DNA from 4 places in the Tigheibacillus halophilus genome. Region 2 is predicted to be linked to each of the others. Evidence: predicted binding sites of a transcription regulator. Region 2 holds the regulator's gene; each other region holds the start of a gene.
What was found. Region 2 encodes LexA, which represses DNA repair genes until DNA is damaged. Its sites were predicted from a motif close to CGAACATATGTTCG; they were not measured.

Region 1: a site for LexA is predicted at 2,172-2,185, ahead of ACFSMW_RS01885 (YhjD family protein). Genes of this name have one in related genera too.
Region 3: a site for LexA is predicted at 2,465-2,478, ahead of ACFSMW_RS02765 (type IA DNA topoisomerase). Genes of this name have one in related genera too.
Region 4: a site for LexA is predicted at 2,349-2,362, ahead of uvrB (excinuclease ABC subunit UvrB). Genes of this name have one in related genera too.

Annotation. Positions count from the first base shown of each region.
Region 1 covers NZ_JBHUIZ010000003.1:283,892-288,523, forward strand. The annotation lists gene ACFSMW_RS01875 (fatty acid--CoA ligase family protein) at 1-952, shown strand, start outside; gene ACFSMW_RS01880 (competence protein ComK) at 1,296-1,814, shown strand; gene ACFSMW_RS01885 (YhjD family protein) at 1,765-2,151, opposite strand; gene ACFSMW_RS01890 (TVP38/TMEM64 family protein) at 2,356-3,030, shown strand; gene addB (helicase-exonuclease AddAB subunit AddB) at 3,399-4,632, shown strand, end outside.
Region 2 covers NZ_JBHUIZ010000003.1:738,880-743,511, reverse strand. The annotation lists gene tkt (transketolase) at 1-220, opposite strand, end outside; gene ACFSMW_RS04225 (DUF896 domain-containing protein) at 325-558, opposite strand; gene ACFSMW_RS04220 (YneB family resolvase-like protein) at 665-1,306, opposite strand; gene lexA (transcriptional repressor LexA) at 1,594-2,217, shown strand; gene ACFSMW_RS04210 (hypothetical protein) at 2,345-2,650, shown strand; gene ACFSMW_RS04205 (pyridoxamine 5'-phosphate oxidase family protein) at 2,754-3,362, opposite strand; gene glnA (type I glutamate--ammonia ligase) at 3,601-4,632, opposite strand, start outside.
Region 3 covers NZ_JBHUIZ010000003.1:443,072-447,703, reverse strand. The annotation lists gene ACFSMW_RS02765 (type IA DNA topoisomerase) at 58-2,235, opposite strand; gene ACFSMW_RS02760 (DinB family protein) at 2,914-3,387, shown strand; gene dacB (D-alanyl-D-alanine carboxypeptidase/D-alanyl-D-alanine endopeptidase) at 3,426-4,632, opposite strand, start outside.
Region 4 covers NZ_JBHUIZ010000017.1:52,286-56,917, forward strand. The annotation lists gene ACFSMW_RS18740 (PDZ domain-containing protein) at 1-232, shown strand, start outside; gene ACFSMW_RS18745 (multicopper oxidase domain-containing protein) at 863-1,927, shown strand; gene uvrB (excinuclease ABC subunit UvrB) at 2,473-4,455, shown strand.

The sequences.
Region 1 (4,632 bases), 450 kb from region 2:
GGATACAGCAGATTATTTACAGATATCAGGGCATGACAGGGTGATTGCCGCACTGCCGATGTTTCACGTTTTTTGTTTGACTGTTTCACTGAACGCGCCACTGATGAATGGCGGAACAGTATTGATTTTGCCGAAATTTTCACCGCAGGAATCGTTTCGACTGGCCAAGAAATTCAAAGCGACGATTTTTGCGGGGGTCCCGACAATGTATAATTATTTATTGCAAAGCGGTAAAGGATCAAAAGACGATCTGGCCTCTATCCGCCTATGCATTTCTGGAGGGGCAGCTATGCCTATTGCATTACTTGAAAACTTCGAAAAGGCATTTGATGTAATTGTTTCGGAAGGCTATGGGCTCTCTGAGGCTTCACCTGTAACCTGCTTCAATCCGCTTGACCGGCCGCGTAAGCCTGGTTCGATCGGAACGAATATCATGCATGTAGAAAATAAAGTAGTGGATGAATTTGGAGAAGAGCTTCCTCCCGGTGAAGTCGGCGAGCTGGTTGTTAAAGGGCCTAATGTCATGAAAGGCTACTATAAAATGCCGGAAGAAACGGCTAGCACGATCATCGACGGCTGGTTACATACTGGTGATATGGCGCGCATGGATGATGAAGGGTATTTTTACATTGTTGACCGCAAGAAGGATATGATTCTCGTAGGCGGTTATAATGTTTATCCGCGTGAGGTAGAAGAAGTACTGTTCAGCCATCCGCAAATAGCGGAAGCCGCAGTTATTGGTGTGCCTGATTCCAATAGCGGTGAGGCTGTACAAGCTTTTGTTGTTTCGAATGATGTGGAAATGACAGAGGATGAGGTGCTCATGTATTGCGGCAGTCATTTGGCGAAATATAAAATACCGACACATATCGTTTTCCTTGAGGAAATCCCTAAAAATACTACGGGAAAAATATTGCGCCGCAGTTTGCGGGAAGCAGTAAACGCCAGATGACTATCCCCTTTGGTTTTATCGAATGAATAGCGGCGTTTGCGTGTTGGACATCCGAAAAAAAGTGTGGGACAGACTCGTCCATGAGTAGCGCAAAACTGAATATTCCTTTCCACACTCCGGGTATCAATACACTCCCAGCAGGTTTTCCTGCTCCCGGCAGGTAAACAGTACCGTGGAGCAGCAGGGCCTGTGTTTTCCATTTGCAAAAAAATGCTGTGATATAGCGACAAGAAGGATAAATTGTTGGAAAAGTATTAATTTGGCTATACTTTTGGGGAGACATCTGGTAAATTAGTAAATAAGTCCTCTTTCTTTTCATTTAAACAATGAAAGGATGAACTAAATGATGAATACTTTCCAATCCTCATCGTATGAAATCACTCCTCTGACAATGGCTGTTATTGCCTGTGCGGACAAGCATGGTAAGACAGCAGCCCTGGCCCTGGAAGAACATGATGAATACAGTATCCGTTCCACCCCTAGCAAGTTGATCGACCAAGCCTGTAAATTTTTTGGCAGCAGCCTGAAAGGCAGGCAGGAAGGAACCAGGGATGTTTACGGTATCACGCATAAAGCCCCCGTCTCGATTGATCCCTTCAGCGGCATGTATTTCCTTCCAACCCTATCACCCACTAATCCCAATTGTTCGTGGATTGCCCATTCACATGTTAAGACATTATATAAAACAAAAAATGGCTGTGCAGAAGTGGAGTTCAGGAACAATCGCAGGGTTGTTTTTGACACCTCGTATGGCATCATGCTGAACCAGCTCGAACGTACGGCTCAATTTCGTTTTTTGCTGGAACATCGCATCAGACATTTGCAGCGGAGGTCTGATATGGTCGCTGAGCCTTTTGCATAAGTTCGCCCAGCAAGTCTTTTACTTTGCTACGAATGGCTGGATTAAAGTAATTACATTTTTCCTCCTTTCCTTGGCAGGTGAATAAATAGGATGTGAAGGATCCGTTCTGGTCAAGAGTTACCACCTGCATATGCATCGCTTGCATCTTTTTGCGGAGCAGCCGTCGTTCGTTAGTGGCCATTGTAATCATTTTTCCAATCAATTCAATGTAATTTTCTTTGATTTTCAGTGGTGATTTGCGAATATAGGCGCTATCCTGGTGCAACACGACAATAGCCATAGACAGAAAAAGGAAACGGTTGGCTATGTTCGCCTCTTCTTCGTTAAGCTGACGCATCTATATCCTCCTCCATGAATGGAACGTTTGTTCTATTATATACGAAACTGCAAAAAAAATACATGAATTATGAATGAATGAAAAGAAAGAGGCGCAGTTTGAAAATACTATCTGTTTTTTCAATTATGTTTTACAATGTATGGAGAGGTTTTCATTAGACAAAAATAGATAGAAAAGATGCTTTTGCCGTAAGGAGACGACCACATGTATGTGTTGAATATAATTGCAGATTTTCAGGTGATGATGGAGCAAGGAAAAATTGATGATTACATACAAGACCTGCTTGACCGTTACCAGAGTTTAGGACCATTGCCGGGGTTGCTGCTGCCATTCCTAGAAGCTTTTATCCCGGTTTTGCCGCTGTTCGTATTTGTATTTGCCAATGCGGCAGCCTATGGATTGTTTTTTGGGTTCATTTACTCTTGGGTGGGAGCTTCGCTTGGTGCAATGGGCGTTTTCTTTCTCATTCGGTATTTAGGCAAGAAATCATGGTTCAGAAGAATCAGGGAAAACAAGCAGGTACGCCGAATAACCCTATGGTTGGAAAAACATGGATTCGGCCCTTTATTCCTGCTTTTATGTTTTCCTTTTTCACCTTCCGCAATCATCAATGTTGTTGCCGGACTCTCAAAAATCAATTTCAAACAATTTGCCCTGGCTGTACTGCTGGGAAAAACAGTCATGATTTTTTCGATTGCCTACGTAGGTTCCAGCATTACATCTTTTGCAAAAAATCCTGTCAAAACTACCGTTATCGGAATATGTATTTTGCTATTTTGGATTTTCGGCAAATTTATTGAAAGAAGGCTGCAAAAAAATACAAAAATCGATTCAGGGGAGGTTCCATACCAAGATTGGCATCATACAAACAACAAATAACTATATGCGTACCCTGGTTTTTGCTAAAATAGTACATAAGGCAGTATCTTGTGGCGACACGTGCGAAAAAACAAGAAATACGTAAGCATGCGAAGATAAATGTCCGCTACGATAGATATGCTTTATGTGCTTTTTCTTTTCACTATTGGCCGGTCTTATTCAACTAGATCTGCTGCTGCATTTCAGAGGCCCTGTTTCAGGCCATTCTGACTGCATATACATCAATATAAGCGCGTCTATATAAAATTTCATGTCACTTGAAAGAAGCGTCTCAAGTGCGTAGAACAAATTACCATCTGTAAATGCATTGAAATAACACAGTTATGAGATAAAACCTTTAATCATTGGAAAAAGGGAGGAGAGTATTTATGGGAATACGGTTCGTCGTGGGAAGAGCGGGTACAGATAAAAATGCCTTTTTGACAGAAGAAATCAAGCAAAAATCGAAGGATGAACCGCAGGGACCGCCAATTTATTATCTTGTTCCAGAACAGATGACGTTTGATCAGGAATATGCATTATTTGGCGACCACGAATTCTGTGGCAGTATCCGTACGCAGGTATTCAGCTTTTCAAGGCTTGCTTGGCGTATTTTACAGGAAACGGGAGGGGCTACAAGGCAATTTATCAGTTCCATCGGTATTCAGATGATGTTACGGAAAATTATTGAACAAAAATCCGAAAAATGGCATATTTTTCAAAAGGCTACTGAAAAACAAGGTTTTCTTGAACAAGTTGAAAAAATGATCACGGAGTTCAAACGCTATCAAGTCACACCGGAGATTTTACAAATGCAGCTTGTCCATATGCAAGGCTTTGTACATAAAGAGCCGGGGGAACGAGCTCTGATTGAAAAGCTGGATGATTTGCTGTACATCTATGAAAAATTGAATCTCGCATTGGCCGGCAATTATATTGATAGTGAGGATCAACTGCAATTACTGGCGGAGAAGATTGGGCAGGCGGATTCATTGAAGCGGGCGGAAATTTATATAGCAGGTTTTCACCAGTTTACCCCTCAGGAGCTGGAAGTTGTGAAGGCTTTATTGAAGCAATGCCGTTGTGTGACAGTTGCTTTGACTACCGATATTGAAACACAAAGCCTGTCAGAGTTACATTTATTCCATCAAACGAGTGAAACGTATCATGCGCTTAAGCAGCTGGCAGAAGATAATGGGATAGCTGTGGAGGATACGGTCATTTTAGATACAAAACAAGGAAAGTTCATCAATCGTCCTTATTTTGCCCATTTGGAAGAAAATTTTGATACCCGCCCAGCTCCTGCGTACCGTGGGGATGTACCAATCAAAATCGCTGAAGCCGTTCATCCACGCGCTGAAGTGGAAGCAGCCGCACAAGAAATTGTCAGGCTAGTCCGGGAAAAAAAGTATCGTTTTCGGGACATTGTCGTTCTCAACCGTGAAGCCCCTACTTATCATGATTTGATTGCCACTATTTTCGGAGATTACGATATTCCGGTTTTTATTGATGAAAAACGGCCGATGATCCACCATCCATTGATCGAATTCATTCGCTCCGCCTTGGAGGCTGTTGAAGGAGATTGGCGTTATGATGCTGTTTTTCGTATGCTGAAAACAGGTT
Region 2 (4,632 bases):
ACAGCAGCATCGAGCCATGTCCCGCTGATAAAACAAAACGGTCACGGTTGAACCATTTAGCGTGTTTAGGATTATGATTCATGAAATCTGTCCAAAGAACGTATGCCATTGGTGCAGCACCCATTGGCAATCCTGGATGTCCTGAATTTGCTTTTTCAATTGCATCAATAGACAATGTTCGTATTGTATTAACAGATAGTTGCTCTAAATTATCCGACATTTCTCTACCCCTTTCAATTATCCAATTGCTCTCATTTTATAATGAACCAGCATCCCTGACAAGTTTCTGGCAGTCATCATTGCGTATTTTAAAGATTAATAACGTTAATTTTTACGATTCTTTTCCTGCATCTCCCTGACTTTTTTTGGTGTCACATCATTTCCTTCGGGGTCGATTACAGTCATTGTCTGTAATTGATTTTTGAAAGATTGGCGCACATTTTTCAAATACTCAGCTCTTAGCGCTTTCTGTTCTTGTTTCTCCGCTTCGGATAACCCTTCTTGCTTGGATTTCTTCGCGAGTGCATTGATGCGATCCAGTTTATTTTTTGAAATCATATTTTTCCTCCCGTTAAGCATAATCAAAGCCTCGGTTAAAAATAAAAAGCAAGAACATACTCATGGTATGTCCTTGCCTTTATCTTACCTGTTGCCATCATCGCAATCAAGTTTTTTGATACTCCTGAAAGCGCCGGTGTACCGTTGCCTTGGAAACATCGTAACCTTGCCCCTGCAATGTATGAGCGATCTCTTGGAAAGTCAAATTCTTGGAGCGCAGCTTTATCAGCTCGTCCATGGGGAATTCTTTACGCTGTTTACCAGGAGCCCTGTCTTTATGCATCATATTCCGTCCGGGATTGTATCCTTGTGCGACAGCCCTCTTCATTCCACGGCTGATTTTGGCGTTATGCAATTTCCGCTGATATTCCTCTACAATCCCCACAATCTGCAACACCATGGCATCCGCTTCAGACAAAACCATTTCTCCGCCATTGACCGCTGTATAAACCTGTACATTCATCTTTTGCAATTGATGGAATAAGGCAATTTTAGCATTGCCTCTTCCCAGTCTGGTTTCATCCTGAATAAGCAGTATTTCTGCTTTTTTTTCCGCAAAGCATTCCAAGATTTCAAAAACACCATCTCTGTCAACGTCGTACCCGCTTGCCTGTTCCGTTATAACATCAGCCACATCGATTTCCAGATTTGCAGACAAACGGAGCAATTCTTCTTCCTGCCTTACAAGAGACGATTCCTGTGTATGTTTGTCAGTGCTGACACGACAATATATGATTGCTTTTTTCATATAGATTTCTCCAACCTAGTATTCATATTTCTATAATAAAGAATCAAGATGTTATTAATGATACATACAAAAATACAAGTGATAAAGCAAAAGCTACAAAATAAAATACATCTGTTTTCGTCAATTTCCCAAACATATTGCCCCTCCTCACATTTGAGAACCTTTGTTCTAATTTGATTATAACAGAACAAAGGTTCCTGTCAAGCGTTTTTAGAACTAATGTTTGCTTTACCATATGAACCATGGTAAACTATCATTAATAAAATCTATGTGTGAGGTGTGTTTTTATGACAAAAATGTCAAAGCGCCAACAAGCCATTCTTGACTATATCAAATCTGAAGTAAGTAAAAAGGGCTATCCGCCTTCGGTACGGGAAATTGCTATGGCAGTCGGACTCGCTTCCAGTTCGACAGTGCATGGTCATTTAGCTAGATTGGAAAATAAAGGTTATATACGAAGAGATCCGACAAAACCCAGAGCAATTGAAATTCTTGATCCATCCGGACAAGGCAGCATTCCAAAAGATGACGCCTTCTATGCTCCTTTAATCGGTAAAGTTACAGCGGGGATACCAATTACTGCTGTTGAAAACATAGAGGAGTTCCTGCCGATTCCAAAATCAGTAGCAAGTCCTGATGAAAACACATTCGTCTTGGTCATCGATGGTGAAAGCATGATTGAGGCAGGAATCCTTGATGGCGATAAAGTAATCGTCAAACAACAGAATACTGCTCAAAACGGTGAAATTGTTGTAGCGATGACAGAGGATAACGAAGCAACAGTAAAGAGATTTTATAAGGAAAAGAACTATATCCGATTACAACCGGAAAACGCCACGATGGAACCGCTCATTTATGATAATGTTTCTATTCTTGGTAAAGTAATTGGTCTCTATCGTTCCATTCATTGATAATAAATGCTTGCCGCTCAATGGCAAGCATTTGTATTATATGTTGCATGATTTTTGCATACTCTCATAAAAAAGTTATTTTGGGAAAACCTACATGATAACAAAAACCTGTGGAAAGGTGATACTCATGGAAGAATTCCCGGTCATACATACAACCATACTGGATGGAGTCATAGCAGTTCCTGCAATAATACTCTTAACCCAGTTATTCAAAGCTTTTCCAATACCCAAGCCTTATTATCCCACCATAGCGTCTTTCTTTGGTTTTTTTATTTCTATTTTCATCAGCCATCGTCATGATATATGGGCCGGCTTGTTTATGGGCGGATTTTATGGAGCTGCGGCTGTTGGCACATACGCTTCATTGAAAACCAGTTGGATTGCTTATAAAAAGAAAAAAGCCGTTAAAAAACGGCAGCTCGGTAAAGCCTGAAAAACGTAAATCACCACATCGTATATGCAACAAAGCATCCTTTACCCAATCGAAAAAACTGCAGAGATACATCGTATCCTGCAATTTTTTTAACTTTCGTTTATTATCTTTCATGATCATGCTTCTTTTCATGCTTGGTTTTGAAATAGTCACCACCTTTTCTTCTGACCTCGTCAGTTCCCCAGTAGTTATCCTTATCTAGCTTCCTCAGTTTAGGAATGTGCTTTGAACAATGAATATACGCCTCTTCTATCTCAATCACAACCCATCTTTCTGCTTTAGCCGCTTCTTTTTCCTTCATTTTTTTCATCACCTGATCCATTGCCGGCAACTGTTTGTTCTCTACAATGGCGGCTTTTCCGTTCACATGAAGCCCAATACAGTGTTCAAAAAAGTCTATGAACATAAGGCCGACATGCGGATTTTCTTCTATATTTCCTAAACTCGCCATCACACCATTTCCTTTATACTCTGGATAAATCAGCAATTTCTCATGTATCACCTTTACAAAACCTTTAGGGCCAGCCCTGAAGGAAGAATCACAGTTTCCATCTTTATCCGCAGTCGATATAAACATCATACTTTGTTCAGAAATGAAATCTATCATTACTCCATTGAGGTGATGCAGCATCTGGTTATTATAAAAGGCCGCCGCTTTTTTTACCGTTCCATACTTTTCTTGCAAAAGATGTTCTCCACGCAATTCTGCCATTTCTTAAATCCTTCCATTTTTTTATTAATGCTAGTTTACCACAACATGTTTTGGGGGGGGGGGAACAAACAAGAAATTGGCAACAGGCAAATAAACAGATAAAAAAATACTGCCCAACTTGACGCTTATATGGACAGTATCCTAAAATGATTATTTTTGTGGGTATTTTGTGGGTGGCCATCTATTCTCACTCAATTATTTGGCCGCATCCACAATCTAAAACCCAGTCATACCGAGCTTAATACAGGCTCAAGTACTGCTCGCGTTCCCAAGGGTGAACAGTTGTTCGGAACATGTCCCACTCAATTTCTTTTGCCTCGATAAAATGTTCATACAAATGAGCTCCCATAGCCTCTATCATTGTTTCATCTTTAGTCAATTTTGTTAAAGCTTCCTTCAATGTTGCCGGCAGATTGACAATTCCGTTTTCCTTTCTTTCTTCCGCTGTCATATCATAAATATTCCCATTGACAGGGGTTGGTGGGGCCATTTTATTTTCCACTCCGTCAAGGCCTGCTGCCAAAAGCACAGCCATAGCCATATATGGGTTGGCAGTGGGATCCACACTTCTTAATTCCACTCTTGTGCTTAGACCTCTCGAAAAAGGAATACGCAGTAATGGACTTCGGTTTTGTGCAGACCAGGCAACATAACACGGTGCTTCATAACCGGGCACAAGACGTTTATAAGAATTTACTGTAGGATTCGTAACAGCTGTGAAATTGTTCGCATGTTTAAGCAACCCGGCGATGAATTGATATGCTGTTGTACTTAATTCCATATCTCCTGATTCGTCAAAAAATACATTTTTTCCCTTGTTGAACAAAGACATATTGACGTGCATACCAGATCCGAAAACCCCGAATAGAGGCTTTGGCATGAATGTGGCATGCAAATTATGTTTTCTTGCAATTGTTTTAACGACTAATTTGAACGTTTGAATATCATCGCAATGGCGAACCGCGTCTGAATACTTGAAATCTATCTCATGTTGTCCAGGTGCCCCTTCGTGATGGGAAGCTTCAATTTCAAAACCCATTTCCTCCAGTTCCAAAACGATATCCCTTCGGCAATTTTCCCCCAAATCTGTCGGGGCCAAGTCGAAATAGCCGCCGTGGTCATTCAGCTCCAGGGAAGGTTCACCATACTCATCCAGCTTGAACAGAAAGAACTCCGGCTCTGTGCCAATATTGAAATCAGTGAACCCTAACTTTTCCATCCGCTTGAGATTACGTTTGAGATTGTAACGCGGGCAACCTTCAAAAGGTGT
Region 3 (4,632 bases), 300 kb from region 2:
GGGAAACTCTGCCACATTCCCAGGTAGTAGACATCCTCCGCCTCTGGTTGGGGAATGTTAATTGCTAAAGTCCATTTTCCAGTTATAATAGCTGCTGTCTTCGTTCTTTTCATATCGTAAAAACGCATCGAACTTTTTCCCCTGCTTGCTGGTCAGCCCCTTAGCGAGTACCCGGTTTTGTCGCAACAGTTCTTTCACCATTGTTTTTGTTGGTTTTTTCTTCATCGAAGCGAGGTATTTATCATTTTTCCAAATGACATATTTGCACCCTTTCTTCCAGTTGCTGCATCCAAACCCCTTAGAATTCTCAGTTATGGTACCCCCGCATGCAGGACATTTTCCAAGCACCTCGAAAGCTTTGCCCCGCTTGGTACCGGATTGCTTTGTGACCGTTCGGATGACTGCATCTTGATCCTGCTTGATTTGGTCTACTGCACTGCGGGTGAAATCGCTGATCAACGTCATAAAGGCCGACTTTTTGACACGGCCTTTTTCGATATCTGCAAGCGTTTTTTCAAGTCGGCCGGTAAATTCCAAATCAAATAAGGATGGGACGGGGAACATTTCTACCAGTTTTTTTCCAGTATCTGTACAAGTTAAATGTTTTCCATCCGCAGCAATATATCCTGCCGTTTTCAGTTTTGCGATCGTTTCGGCTCGCGTTGCAGCTGTCCCTATAGAGAATCCCGCCATAATGCTTTCCATCATTGCAGCTGAATCCTCTTCCTTAAAGCTTCTTCCACATGTTTCCATTATTTTCAGTAATGTTTTTTCCGTATGCCGCTTTGGCGGCTTTGTCTCGTGCTTGCTGATATCTGCTTTTATCAGCTGGGTCTGTTCACTCTCCTCCACGTATGGCAGATGCTTGTCTGTTGCTGGTATACTTTCCACTTGCTTCCAGCCTGCTTCCAACAATACCTTTCCTTTGGAAACAAATACGCCCTTGACACCAGCTTCAGGAACTGTCGTTTGCAGCATGGTTTCTTCATAAAGTGCTGGCGGCATAAACTGCATGATAAAACGGTTTTTGATTGTTTCATAGACAATTTTCTCGTCTGCACCCAGTCTTTTAGGCAGTTTATAAGTCGGTGTGATAGCGCTGTGGCTTTCCACTTTTGCATTGTTGAATATCCGCTTGCTTTTGGAAAACTTGATACTGCTCCTATAAGATAGGTTCACTGACAAGGCATCCAATACTTTTTTCGTTTTTCCTGTCAGGCTTTCTTCCAAAGCTAGACTGGATGTTCTAGGGTATGTGATGAACTTCTTCTCATACAAAGATTGCGCGAACTTGAGCACTTTGCCAGCCGTCCAACCATTATATTTATTCGTGATGTAACCTTGTAAATTGGAAAGATTGAACAATAATGGCGGCAACTCTTTACGTTTTTCCACTTTTTTGTCGGTGATAATTCCATCTTTCCCCTGAAGCTTTTCACGTATTTCCTCCAATTCGGCTTGTGCAGAAAACTTATCCTTTTTACCGACAGTATATGTACCTTCATAAGATTGATTGCTGTTCGTCTGAAAAGTTGCTGATAACTTAAAATAATCCTCTGGAACAAAAGCAGCGATTTCCTTGTCTCGATCGTAAATTATTTTCAGTGTAGGCATGAGTACCCTGCCAATATTCAGTACCATCCCGCGGCCTTTTTGATATTTCAATGTCGCTACGGATGTCAAGTTAATGCCAATCAGCCAGTCTGCCCATTGTCTGCTCATTCCCGCATCAAGTAGCGGACGCAACTCTTGGTTGGGTTTTACATACCGCAGGCCTTCCAGTACTGCATCTTCTGTCCATTCATTCAGTAAAAGCCTGTAAACAGCTTTTTTTGGCTTAGCCTGGTAGATGATGCTGTCTCCGATCAATTGACCTTCCCGGTCGAAATCACAGGCTGAAATGATGGTTTCCACATCCCGGCGTCTCATAAGCTGATGTATCGTCTTCAGTTGTTTAGCCGCACTCGGACCTGATGAACCTTTGGAACGTGATGAGGATTTTTTTGATTTATACTGGAACTGGGCAGGAATGAAAGGAAAATTTTCCATTTTCCACCGGGCCATTTTGGCATCATAATCCTTAGCATCATATAACTCCAGCAAATGGCCATAAGCCCAAGTGATAATATACCCCTTATCTTCATAATAACCTTCTTTTTTTGTTTTTATAGATAGCGCATCAGCGATGTTCTTGGCTACAGAAGGTTTTTCTGCGAGTATGAATGTAAGTCCCATTTACTGGCCCAGCTCCCTTACCATAATATTTTTTGACTGGGGTTCTTTTGCCGAATAACTAAAACCATATTTATTCGTTTCTTCCCCCGAACGAAATGCTTTCACCGAAGTGATCCCTGCAACCACACTCATTTATCGCAGACTATCAATATAGTGCTACACATCAGTGAAATATGGGATGCTGCATATCCATTAAGAAAACCACTTCACTTTACGGCCTGCAACAATACGAACGTGAATTCCCTTCTTCCAGTTTGGATGATACTACTGAAAAAGTCAATCTGTAACCATATTGATTAACGATCACCTATCTAGATTAGAACCAGCTGTATCTTGACAGCTCTTGACCCTCACATTCTCGTATGGTAAGTCTCCGTCAATTCATGTGTAAACAGCAATGATGATGACATCATCGTCCAAAAGTTCCTTTGTAGCTGCCAGCCCATTTTCAAATAACTTCGTAATAACTTGACGATACTTGATAATGAGAATCGTTTTATTTTTAGGAGAATGATTTCGAAGATTAGTATGGCCATAGGAGATCTATTCATGGAAAAGGTAATTGATAGGTTTGGAGCCATTTTATAGCTGCTTGCTGACAGGCCAAATAGAATATTTGTTTTCAAACTTCCGCTTACTTATAATAAAGTTATAGATAAATTAAAGGAGCTGTTGTATATGTACAGAACGGTTACTGATTTTCTATCAGATTGGGACGAAGCGGCAAAAGGTACCACACAAGCACTGCAAGCTTTTAGAGATGAAAAACTGGATCAAGCCATTGTAGAAGGGCATAATACATTGCGCTGGCTCGGGTGGCATCTGGCTACAAGCCCAGCTTTTTTCGCAGGCTTGACCGGTCTCGATGTGGAGGCTGCAAAACAAGAAGAAAATGTTCCAGGGGAATCAGAAAAAATGGTGGCTGCATACAAGAAAATCGCTGATGATATCCATCATGAAGCGGAAAAGAAATTGACAGATGAAAAAATGGCAGAAACCGTGGAAGCGTTTGGACAACAAGTGCCACGCGGTGCGATCCTAAGAAAATTGATCGATCATCAAACACATCACCGCGGACAGATAACTGTGCTCCTGCGTCAGGCAGGGTTGCATGTGCCAGGTGTGATGGGTCCTACCAAAGAAGATCAATAAAAAAACGGCTGTCTTGCTCTAAAAGACAGCCGTTTTTTCTACATATAATCAAGTATGTCAATCATCTTATCCTCTATATCAGGGCCATCTTCTTCATCCAGGAGATTATTCAGCATGATGGAAAAAATCAACCTTTTGCCCGATTTGGGACGCATATAACCAGAAAGGGTGCTCACCCCGAAAATTGTGCCGGTTTTCGCCGCCACGTTTCTACCGGTCAGGCGTTCACGTAATGTCCCACCCGCCATCCGTTCTTTTTTTCCAGCAATTGGTAAACTTCGGTAGTAAGTATCGAACCAAGGTTTTTTCTGGATAAAAAATAGTAGATTTGTCAGCTGTTGCGGAGCAATCAAATTCACATGTGAGATGCCCGACCCATCCCGAAGTAAAATGTTATCTGTGTCTATTCCAAATGATGCGGCGTTTTCCAGTACCACTTCCATGCCAAGGTCCCAGCTCCCTTCTCCCCGGACCACTTTTCCCATTTCCTTGACAAGTATTTCACCATGTCCATTGTTGCTCAGCTTCATGAAAGGGATAAGCAGTTCGCAAAGTGGAATTGATTCATGCTGCATCAGAAGTTTACCTGTTTCAGGAACAGCGTCGACTTTTGCATTTCCAGATATATGTATGCCTTTTTGTCTCAGCTTATCCACCCACACCGACAACACATATGCTGTCGGTTCCCAGACAGCAATCCACTCGCTTTCCTTTTCAGCCGTTAGTGGAATTGCCCCGTTCATTATCACCGTATTCTCACCATGTTTGCGCAAAAACTCTATTCCAACATCATTGGTTTGTTCCGCCACAGTAATGGCATTATTTTCTATGTGGATATAATTTGTATCCGGATAGAGAGAAACCTCCACTGGTGACCCGTCACCAAGGCCCGGCCGAACATTAATCTTGACCGTTCCTGCGTCATAATCATTATCAGGGGATAAAGTCAGTGCGCTCACCTGTGCACCGTAATAACAATGTTCATCTAACCACATCATATCCGGCGATAAGCGAACATTATCATACCATGTGTCATCGGCCACGATGTCACCGGTAATTTTTCTGATTCCAAAGCGATGGTACAAATCTGCTGTAAACTGTTCCAAATCTGACGGCTGCAACGTTGGATCTCCCTTGCCTTTGATATATAGACTGCCACATAATTCATCGCCAACGATTTCACCGTCAATCCAAATTTCCGTTTTCCAGACATAATTTTCCCCTAAAGTTTCCAGTGCTGCTGCA
Region 4 (4,632 bases), on a different contig from region 2:
TAAATTGGGGATTTTGCCTGGTGAAATCATATCGAAAGCGAATGGGAAAAAAGTACACAGCGAGTCTTCTTTTTACCAGGCCTTGCAGGAGAACGGCTCCTTTGTCAAATTATCAGTACTTGATGAAGCAGGAGAGGTGCGTTTTGTTCAGGGAGCTTTATACGAAGGCGGCCATCATGAACTAGGACTAGTATTTGTAGGCAGAGCTTTTCGTGAAAATAAATCTTCTTGAATGGAAATACCTATTTCATAAGGCAACTTCTTAAATGGTTACCGTTTTTTGGGGAAATCTGTGGTATGTTACAAGCAATTAGCTGAAAAGTATCACTAGCAAAAAGGTTTATCTTACTTGCAGTCCAATATGTGTAAGTGAAACGTATACAGGGCAGACCAAGTCTATCACACCTCGGCAAGTTGGCGCCATCGTCAACATCTGCTTGCCGAGGTGTTTTTTATAGTAAACATTTTCACAGTATAGTTGAATTATTTAGCCTGTTGAAATTAGGCTTGGTTGGATCATAAAATAAAATTATTGAATTTGGAATAAATGGATTATTACAAATTACAGTTTTCACATGTTATTTGAAATCAGCTTATGTTTAAAAGCTATTTTACACTATATGAACTGTAAAAATCATAGTTTATATGGATATATTCCACGTCACATCTTGTTCATTATTGAACATGAATCAAGTGACGCAAATCACGTGTAATCTTCACCTCGCCATTTACACTGGACTTGTAGATAAGTAAAACATCTATGAGTGATCATTCCGTACGAAACAGATATCTACAACTAAAAGACTAGTAGGCTGATTTTACCACGTGCTAAGATTTTCAAAAAAACACGGGAGTGAGGAAAATGAGGGCATCTCAAAGATTTCTTATTGTTTTTGCATTAGGTATCTCTGTGTTGCTGGCAGGTTGTGGAATAAGCAGCGATGTTGATGCGCAAACCAAAATGGCTGCTAAACAAGCTGCACAAGTTAAATCAAAATCAGAAGTAATTACACCACACAAAGATTTAAATCAAAAACCGGTACCCTTAAAAGTTAACCGTATTGGAGAACATGAAGTGAATATTGAAATGACTACACAAATCACTGACATTGAAATTGCTCCGAATGAGGTTTACAAGGCCTGGACTTTCAATGGTGAAGCACCAGGTCCATTAATCGTTGTAAACGAAGGAGATACGATGAATGTAACATTGAAAAACATGGACCCGCAGATCCCGCACAGTGTAGATTTTCACGCAGTTGAAACATCTCCATCGAAAAACTTTACAGATGTCGGACCAGGTAAAAGTGGAACATTCTCGTATACAGCTAATAGACCGGGAGTATTTATGTACCATTGTGCCACAGATCCAGTACTGTCACATATTGCAAATGGCATGCATGGCATCGTGGTTGTTAAACCGGCAAAAGGTTTTCCAACGGATGACAAGGTGGATAAAGAGTTCGCGGTTATTCAAAACGAATGGTACAACTACAATGATTTGGAAGACTTTGCAAATGGAGAACCGAAACATGTTGTGTTTTCTGCGAAAGCGTTGACAAAAGGAGACCGTAATACAAACGGGGACACATTTTCATTAAAAGATGAGCCGCTTTTAGCAAAAGCAGGCGATCGAATCCGACTCTATATCAATAATGTAGGGCCGAATGAAGTTAGCTCTTTCCACGTCATAGGTGCCCAGATGGATGTAGTTTATCTGGAAGGAAACCCCGAAAATCAGTTGAAGGGTATGCAAACCATACAATTACCAGCAAGTGGCGGAGCAGTTGTTGAATTTGAAGTAAAGGAGGAAGGAAGCTACTCTTTCGTAACCCATCAATTTAATCATGTTCAAAAAGGGGCTTCTGCCATTATCAAAGTTACTGCTGATGGAGAAGACGATGACAGTGCAACAATGAGTCACTAGTCATAAAGCAGAAGGGGGGCCTTATCCTGCTTTATGTATATCTGTTATAGACTTTCGTTTGAAAGAAAAGTAATGAAGAGGTGAAATTCATGAGATATACGTTCATTATTTTTCTATTAATTTGGTTCATCAATCAGAATGTCGCAACGTGTTATCAATTTTTCTAATGAAACATTGCAAATAGTAAGGACTGGAAAAAGTCAAAGGGAAATACTTGGAATTTTGAAGCGAATATAGAGAAGATTGTTTAATCATTTTAACGACAAATAAGCCTGCTTATTCCGGGGCTTATTTGTTTTTTATGTTCGATATATTCCATATGGCTTTTATTTTTGAAAATATACGTGCAAAAACAATCTTTGCTGATTCGATAATAAGGTTAATGGGTAAATTAATAAAGGTAACTTTTATGCATAAAAATAGAATATTTGTTCGTTGATGTGTTATAATGACGATACAGAAATCTATATTGTTTACAATTTTAAAGCAGCACGAGCATACTGCTTTTTATATATTTAAATGGGGAAAGGAATGGAGGAAGTCAGTTGGAAAATAACAAGTTTAACCTTATTTCTAAGTATGAACCTGATGGAGACCAGCCAAAGGCCATAGCAGAGCTGGTCAAGAAAGTGCTGGCCGGGCAGCGGCATCAGACACTGCTTGGTGCAACAGGGACAGGCAAAACATTCACTGTTTCAAATGTCGTGAAGGAAATCAACCGGCCAACCCTTGTCATCGCCCATAACAAGACTTTAGCGGGCCAGTTGTACAGTGAGTTCAAAGAATTTTTTCCTAACAATGCAGTTGAATATTTTGTCAGCTTCTATGATTATTATCAGCCGGAAGCATATGTCCCTTCTACAGATACGTTCATCGAAAAAGATGCCAGTATTAATGACGAGATTGATAAATTGCGGCACTCGGCAACCTCGTCCTTGTTTGAGCGGAATGATGTGTTGATTGTAGCAAGTGTTTCCAGCATCTTTGGCCTCGGTTCTCCTATAGAATACGGCAGCCAGGTCGTATCACTAAGAATTGGCATGGAAAAAGAACGTGATGACCTGTTGCGGGATTTTGTGAATATCCAATATGCTCGCAATGATATTGATTTTAAGCGTGGTACATTTCGCGTACGCGGTGACTCCGTTGAAGTAATTCCAGCTTCGAGAGAAAAAAACTGTATCCGTATTGAGTTTTTTGGCGATGAGATCGACCGAATTCGCGAAGTGGATGCACTAACAGGGGAAATTATCGGGGACCGTGAGCATGTCGCCATTTTTCCTGCTTCACACTATGTGACACGGGAGGAAAAATTGAAACTGGCTATTGAAAGAATAGAAGCAGAGTTAGAAGAACGCTTGAAAGAATTGCATGACCAGAATAAATTGTTGGAAGCACAGCGTTTACAGCAGCGTACGAATTATGATATCGAGATGATGAAGGAAATGGGATTTTGCTCGGGTATCGAAAATTATTCCCGCCATTTGAATTTAAAGGAAAAAGGAGCAACTCCATATACATTGTTCGATTATTTTCCGGAGGATTTTCTGGTGATTGTGGATGAATCACATGTCACACTGCCGCAAGTACGCGGAATGTACAATGGTGACAGAGCTAGAAAACAAGTGTTGGTCGATCATGGTTTCCGCCTTCCTTCGGCACTGGACAACAGACCGTTGAGATTTGAAGAGTTTGAGCAAAAAACAAAACAGCTTATCTATGTTTCTGCAACTCCAGGCCCCTATGAATTGGAACATGCACCTGATGTAACAGAACAGATTATCCGCCCGACAGGTCTGCTGGATCCTGAAGTGGAAGTCAGGCCGATCAAGGGTCAAATCGATGACTTGATTGCAGAGATTAATAAAAGAGTTGAAAAAAACGAGCGGGTGCTTGTCACAACGCTGACAAAGAAGATGTCAGAGGATTTGACTGACTACTTAAAAGAAATCGGGATTAAAGTGACATACTTGCACTCTGAAATCAAAACCCTGGAACGTACAGAAATTATCCGGGAGCTGCGGCTTGGAAAACATGATGTGCTGGTTGGGATTAATCTGTTGCGGGAAGGCTTGGATATCCCGGAAGTCTCACTGGTCGCTATATTGGATGCGGATAAAGAAGGATTTTTGCGGTCGGAACGTTCGTTGGTACAGACGATGGGCCGGGCCGCGCGTAATGAAAACGGAAAAGTTGTCATGTACGCAGATACCATCACGAATTCCATGAAGGCTGCAATTGACGAAACAAATCGCCGCCGTGAAATACAGATGGCTTATAATGAAAAACACCATATCGTTCCGAAAACGATTAAAAAAGAAGTGCATGAATCTATCAGAGCGACTGTTGCTGCAGAAACCGGCGAGGATTATGTAACAGATAAGAAACTCAAAAAAATGCCAACTGAAGAGAAGGAAAAAGTGATTGAAAAGATGGAAAAGGAAATGCGGGAAGCTGCAAAAGAACTCGATTTCGAGCGTGCGGCGGAGCTGCGTGATGTGCTTTTCCAATTGAAGACCGATGTTTAATATAGTCATGCAGGGAGGGGAAGAAGGAATTCACCTTCCGAAAAAGGTTCACACTTCCGTATATCAAGAATCAGCAGTCTTTCCAAGTGATGGACATTCGTTCTAAAAAACAACTACCATAAAAATTACTAAATACAGTTTCACTTTGTATCGTTAAATTCAAATTGTGGAAGGAAG